2 linked regions of the Verminephrobacter eiseniae EF01-2 genome follow. The protein of the gene in region 2 binds, or shares a complex with, the protein of the main gene of each other region. Links are inferred from orthologs where the notes say so. Each region holds a gene or a part of one and is shown on either strand. Other genes may lie near its edges. The genes, in order: dnaN and holA.

Region 1 (3,271 bases), 1.1 Mb from region 2 along the record:
TACTTGTTGATGACGCGGGTCATCGCCGCGCGCAGGCCGGTCAGGTGGGTGCCGCCGTCGCGCTGGGGGATGTTGTTGGTAAAGCACAGCACCTGCTCGGCGTAGGCGCTGTTCCACTGCATGGCCACTTCCACGCCGATATGCGTGCCGGGGATGCCGCCATAGGTCTCGGCCGGGCGCTCGCCGGTGGCGTAAAACGAGTTCGGGTGCAGGGCGGTCTTGCCCTTGTTGATGAATTCGACGAAACCGCGCACGCCGCCGGCGCCCGAGAAGTCGTCTTCCTTGCCGCTGCGCTCGTCTTTCAGGCGGATGCGCACGCCATTGTTCAAAAAGGACAGCTCGCGCAGCCGCTTGGCCAGAATTTCGTAGTGGAAGTCGCGGTTTTCTTTGAAGATTTCGGCGTCGGGCAGAAAGTGCACTTCGGTGCCGCGTTTTTCGGTCGCGCCGGCGAGCTTCATCGGCGAGACGGCGACGCCGTCCACGGTGTCGAGCAGGCGGTCTTGCACGAAGCCGCGCGCAAATTCGAGCTGGTGCACCCGGCCTTCGCGGCGCACCGTCAGGCGCAGCCATTTGCTCAGCGCGTTCACGCAGCTCACGCCCACGCCGTGCAGGCCGCCCGATACCTTGTAGCTGTTTTGGTTGAACTTGCCGCCCGCGTGCAGTTCGGTCAGCGCGATTTCGGCCGCGCTGCGCCTGGGCTCGTGCTTGTCGTCGAACTTCACGCCGGTGGGAATGCCGCGACCGTTGTCGGTCACGCTGATCGAGTTGTCGGTGTGGATGGTCACCACGATGTCGTCGCAGTGGCCGGCCAGGGCTTCGTCGATCGAGTTGTCCACCACCTCGAACACCAGGTGGTGCAGTCCGGTGCCGTCGCTGGTGTCGCCGATGTACATGCCGGGGCGCTTGCGCACCGCCTCCAGACCTTCCAGGATGGTGATGGCGCCTGCGTCGTAGCTTTCGCTGGCGCCCGCCTGCCGGGTGTCGATCTTTGGCAGGGCAGGCCCACCAGTGCCGCCGGGTGCGGGCTCGGGCAGGGGGTTGTCAGCGGTCATGTGGTGGGGCCTCGGGATCCGTGGAAAGCGCGCTTTTCACTGTGTTCGATGAGATTCGGGCTGGCTGCGGGTGGCTCATTGCACAGCTACCGGCGGCCATGTCCATGGTGGGTGGCGCCGGCTGGTTGCCGGCAGCCAGGGTGTCGGCGGGACGGCGCACGACTAGATGCGCATCGGCATCACGACATACTTGAAGTTGTCGTTGGCGGGGATGGTCAGCAAGGCCGAACTGTTGCCGTCGGCGAACGCCAACTGCACCATGTCCTGCTCCATGTTGGCCAGTGCGTCGATGAGGTAGGTCACGTTGAAGCCGATCTCGATGTTGTCGCCGGCGTAGTCGACATCGAGCTCGTCGACGGCCTCCTCCTGTTCGGCGTTGCTCGATGCCACGCGCAGCGCGCCGGGCTCCAGGTTCAGGCGCACGCCCTTGAACTTGTCGCTGGTCATGATGGCCGTGCGTTGCAGGCTGGTCAGCAAGGCCGCGCGGCCCAGCGTGACGCAGTTGTGGTGGTTCTTCGGGATCACGCGGTTGTAGTCCGGGAACTTGCCCTCGACCAGTTTGGTGACGAACTCCATGCCGCCAAAGGTGAATTTGGCCTGGTTGCTGGCAAACTGCATCTCGATGTGGGGCCGGTTGTCGCCGTCCGCGTCGCTGAGCAGGCGTTGCAGTTCGAGCACGGTCTTGCGCGGCAGGATGACTTCCTGCTTGGGCACTTGCACGTCGAGCGTGGCGCAGGCGAAAGCCAGGCGGTGGCCGTCGGTGGCGATCAGCGACAGTGTTTGGCCCTCGGCCACGAACAAGATGCCGTTGAGGTAGTAGCGGATGTCCTGCACGGCCATCGTGAACGAGACCTGGCCCAGCAGGCTCTTCAGGGTCTTTTGCGGAACGCTGAACACCGGGCCGAACGCGGCCGATTCCTGCACCAGCGGGAAGTCCTGGCCCGGCAGGCTGTGCAGCGTAAAGCGGCTCTTGCCGGCCTTGAGGATGAGCCTGGACTGGTCCGACTCCAGGCTCACCGTCTGCTCGCCCGGCATGGTGCGCAAGATGTCGATGAGCTTGCGCACGCTCATGGTGGTCATGCATTCGCCGGTGTCGCCGCCAAGCTCGGCCGTGGTGCGGATCTGGATTTCCAGATCGCTGGTCGTCAGTTGCAAGGCATTGCCGGTCTTGCGGATCAGCACATTGGCCAGGATCGGCAGCGTATGGCGGCGCTCAACGATGCCGGCCACGGATTGCAAAGCCGCGAGAACCTTGTCTTGTGTCGCTTTCAGGACAATCATGTCATCAACCTCTGGAGTTTTTCGGGACGCTGCGCGACCCGCCATTTTGCCTTGTTGCGCGGCGCTCTTTTCCGGGCCGCTGCCGGCCGGTGTTTTCAACCTTTGAGCGTTTGTTCGAGCACATGCAGTTGCTGGTTCAGTTCGGTCAGTTGCTGGCGCTCGGCGGCAATCTTGCGGACGGCGTGCAAAACGGTGGTGTGGTCGCGCCCGCCAAATGATTCGCCGATTTCGGGAAGGCTCTTTTGCGTCAGTTCCTTGGTCAGGTACATCGCAATCTGGCGCGGGCGGGCAATGCTGGCCGGGCGCTTTTTGCTGTACATGTCGGCGACCTTGATCTTGTAGTAGTCGGCCACGGTCTTTTGGATGTTCTCCACGGAGATCTGCCGGTTCTGGATCGACAGCAGATCGCGCAGCGCCTCGCGCGCCAGTTGGATGGAGATTTCCTTCTGGTTGAAGCGCGAGTAGGCGAGGATCTTGCGCAGCGCGCCTTCGAGCTCGCGCACGTTCGAGCGCACGTTCTTGGCCACGAAGAAGGCCACTTCCTCGGGCATTTCCGTGCTTTCTGCCTGCGCCTTGTTGATCAGGATGGCCACGCGCATTTCCAGCTCGGGCGGCTCGATGGCCACCGTCAGGCCGGAATCGAAGCGCGACACCAGCCGCTCGTGGATGTTGCTCAGCCCCTTGGGATAGGTGTCGCTGGTCATCACCAGGTGCGATTTCTTGGTCAGCAGGGCCTCGAACGCATTGAAGAACTCTTCTTGCGTGCGGTCTTTGTTGGCGAAGAACTGCACATCATCGATCAGCAGCAGATCGAGCGAGTGGTAGCGCTCCTTGAACTCGTCGAACGTGCGCCGCTGGTAGGACCTGACCACATCCGAGACAAACTGCTCGGCGTGGACGTAGAGCACCTTGGCCTGCGGGCGGCTGGCCAACAGGCG
Region 2 (3,105 bases):
GCCAGGTATTCCTCGGACCAGTCTTGCTCGGTGGCGGGCAGCAGCTTGGCGCCCGTCACTGCGCCCAAAATCGCCAGCGCCTCGGGGCAGGCGCGCATTTCCACGCCCTTGGTGGCATATATGGCGCCGATTTTCGGCAGGAATTCGGCGGCCACCGGCCTGGCCACGAGCAGGCTTTCGCTGGCGTTGCAGGGGCTGTACTTGTGGGTTTTGGCGTTGTCGGCGACTTGCACGGCCATGGCGATGTCGCAGGGGGCGTCGACATAGATGTGGCAGTTGCCGTCCAGGTGCTTGATGACCGGCACCCGGGCTTCGCGGCTGATGCGCTCGATCAGGCCCTTGCCGCCGCGCGGGATGATCAGGTCGACGCATTCGGGCATGGCGATGAGCTGGCCCACGGCGGCGCGGTCGGTGGTCTGCACCAGTTGCACCGCGTCTTGCGGCAGGCCGGCCTCGGCCAGCGCCTGCTGCACCAGTGCTGTCAGCGCCTGGTTCGAGGCCATGGCTTCAGAGCCGCCGCGCAGGATGCAGGCGTTGCCGCTCTTGATCGACAGGCTGGCGGCTTCGATGGTCACGTTCGGGCGGCTTTCGTAGACCATGCAGAACACGCCGATCGGCACCCGCATCCGGCCTACGCGGATGCCGCTGGGTTGCTGCTGCAAGCCCTGGATCGCACCGATGATGTCGGGCATGGCCGCCAATTGCTCGCAGCCCTGGGCGCAGGTTTCCAAGGTCTGCGGACTCAGTTGCAGGCGCTCGACCATGGGCGCGGCCAGACCGGCAGCACGGGCGCGCTCCAAGTCGCGGGCGTTGTCGATTTGCAGCGCCGGGGTGTTGTCGCGCAGCCGCCGCGCCAGCGCCTTGAGCGCCTGGCTCTTACTGGCCGCTGGCGCTTTGGCCATCAGCGCAGATGCGGTTTTGGCCCGGGTGCCGAGATGGCGCGTGTATTCGGTCAGTTCAGCCAGGTTCATCGGACTCATCGGGCGATTGTGCCGCAGATTCATTGTGCTATTGTTTTTCTAGCTCGTGGCGAAGTGAAATCAAGCCTCCGTGGCCTATTGACCCCATTGACCCCATTGACCCCATTAACCCCATTGACCCCATTGGGCATCACCAGCGCGGCCCAAAGCCCGTCAGTGCGCGGTCGATGTCAGCCGGCTCAGTTGCAGCGCCAGTCGCTGCAATGCCTGCCAACTATCGGCGGGCCAGTCAGGCCAGCGCAGGCCCTTGACGATGCCGTCCACGATGTGCGCCGATTGCAATAGCCGGGCCAGTGCCGCATCGCTGGCCTGGGGCAGGATGCGCTCGAACAGGCGCTCCCGGGGACCCCAGATGCGGTTTTCGCGCAGCGCCAGCGGCAGCGGGCGGCCGGCGTTCATCGCGTCTTTCACGCGCTTGAGCGCACGGATGTCTTCGGCCAGCGCCCAGTGCACCAGCACTTCGTTCTCGCCTGCGGCTTGCAGGCCATCGAGCATGCGCTGCACGCGGGCGGTCTGCCCGGCCAGCACCGATTCGGACAGTTTGAACACGTCGTAGCGCGCGACATCGAGCACGGCGGCTTCGACCTGGGCCTGCGTCAATTCGCCGGCCGGGTGCAGCAGGGCCAGTTTCTGGATCTCTTGGTGGGCGGCCAGCAGGTTGCCTTCGACACGATCGGCAAAGAACCGCAGCGTGCGCTGGCCCTCCTCGCCCGCCAGCACGCGCTGGCCCTGGGCGGCCAGGCGCTGGGCCAGCCATTGCGGCAGCGCGCTGCGTTCCACGGGGTCGATCTGTATGGTGCTGCCATGGGCCTGGAGCGCGGCAAACCAGTCCCCGGCGCGCATGGCTTTGTCCAGGCGCGGCAGCAGCACCAGTGTCAGGGTGTTGTCGTTGCCTTGGGCCGATGCGGCCAGCCGCTGCAAGGCCGCGCTGCCGTCCTTGCCGGGCTTGCCCGTGGGGATGCGGATTTCGACGATCTGCCGCTCGGCAAACAGGCTCGATGAGCCACCGGCGGCCAGCACTGCGCTCCAGTCGAAATGGGCGCCGGCCACAGTGAATGCGCTGCGCTCGGTATAGCCCCGTGCCCGGGCCGCAGCGCGGATGGCGTCCACCGCCTCTTGTTGCAGCAGCGGTTCGTCGCCATGCAGCGCATACAGCGGCGCCAGACCCCGTTGAAGATGCTCGGACAGTTGGGCCAGCGCGATTTGCATGCGGCGCAGTTTATCGCCTTGCGCTGCACGGGCCGATCGCGCCGGGCGCCCGGAGCCGGTCCGCGGGATGGTTGGGGTGGTTGGGGGCGGCTTGCCATGTTTGCCATGTGGTTTGCGCCGATTTCCCGCTTTGCAGGGCAGCCCGGCCCGCGCACAATTTGGCCCGGGCACCGACTGACCACCGCCTGACTGATCGTCACCACGCCATGCACGCCAACGCACCATCTCCCCACCCCGCCACGGCCGGCCCCATCCCCCGCCCCGCCCATCGCCCGATAGCGCTGATCGGCGCCCCCACCGATATCGGGGCCGGGGTGCGCGGCGCATCCATGGGGCCGGAGGCTCTGCGCGTGGCCGGGCTGCAGGCGGCGCTGCAAGGGCATGGCCTGCAATCGTTCGACCGGGGCAATCTGAGCGGCCCGGCCAATCCTTGGCAAGCGCCGGTGCAGGGCTATCGCCATCTGCCCGAGGTGGTGCAGTGGAATCAGCGCGTGTTCGATGCGGTATCGGCCGAGTTGCGTCTGGGTCATCTGCCGATCTTGCTCGGCGGTGACCATTGCCTGGGGCTGGGCAGCATCAGCGCCGTGGCGCGCCATTGCGCCGCGCGGGGCCAGCCGCTGCGTGTGCTGTGGCTCGACGCCCATGCCGACTTCAACACCAGCGCCCTGACGCCCAGCGGCAATCTGCATGGCATGCCGATGGCCTGCCTGTGCGGCTTGGGGCCTGGGCCGCTGACGCAGTTGGCCGGCGGCATGCCCGGCGGCGGGCCGGCATTGCGTGCGCAGCAGATTCGCCTGATCGGCGTCCGCAGCGTAGATCCGGGCGAAAAGCGCCTGGTCCATCAGCAGGGCCTGGAGGTCTTCGACATGCGCTACATCGATGAAGCCGGCATGCGCCAGACCATGCAGCAGGCTTT

What was found.
Region 1: the proteins of holA (region 2) and dnaN are in contact, whole or in part, in a cryo-EM structure (PDB 8GIZ), measured with the Escherichia coli proteins. The link is inferred for Verminephrobacter eiseniae EF01-2 from one-to-one orthologs.

The regions. Positions count from the first base shown.
Region 1 is NC_008786.1:1,102-4,372, reverse strand. What follows is about bases 275-3,226. They hold dnaN (DNA polymerase III subunit beta), read right to left. Parts: upstream 2,334-3,226; coding sequence 1,215-2,333; downstream 275-1,214. Other genes in these bases: dnaA (chromosomal replication initiator protein DnaA), read right to left, coding at 2,429-3,226; gyrB (DNA topoisomerase (ATP-hydrolyzing) subunit B), read right to left, coding at 275-1,052. In the rest of the region: more of gyrB, read right to left, coding at 1-274; more of dnaA, read right to left, coding at 3,227-3,271. UniProt on the Escherichia coli protein: Confers DNA tethering and processivity to DNA polymerases and other proteins. Acts as a clamp, forming a ring around DNA (a reaction catalyzed by the clamp-loading complex) which diffuses in an ATP-independent manner freely and bidirectionally along dsDNA.
Region 2 is NC_008786.1:1,076,045-1,079,149, forward strand. Bases 162-2,947 are described here. They hold holA (DNA polymerase III subunit delta), read right to left. Parts: upstream 2,190-2,947; coding sequence 1,134-2,189; downstream 162-1,133. Other genes in these bases: VEIS_RS04740 (glutamate-5-semialdehyde dehydrogenase), read right to left, coding at 162-971; rocF (arginase), read left to right, coding at 2,396-2,947. Outside these bases: more of VEIS_RS04740, read right to left, coding at 1-161; more of rocF, read left to right, coding at 2,948-3,105. UniProt on the Escherichia coli protein: Part of the beta sliding clamp loading complex, which hydrolyzes ATP to load the beta clamp onto primed DNA to form the DNA replication pre-initiation complex.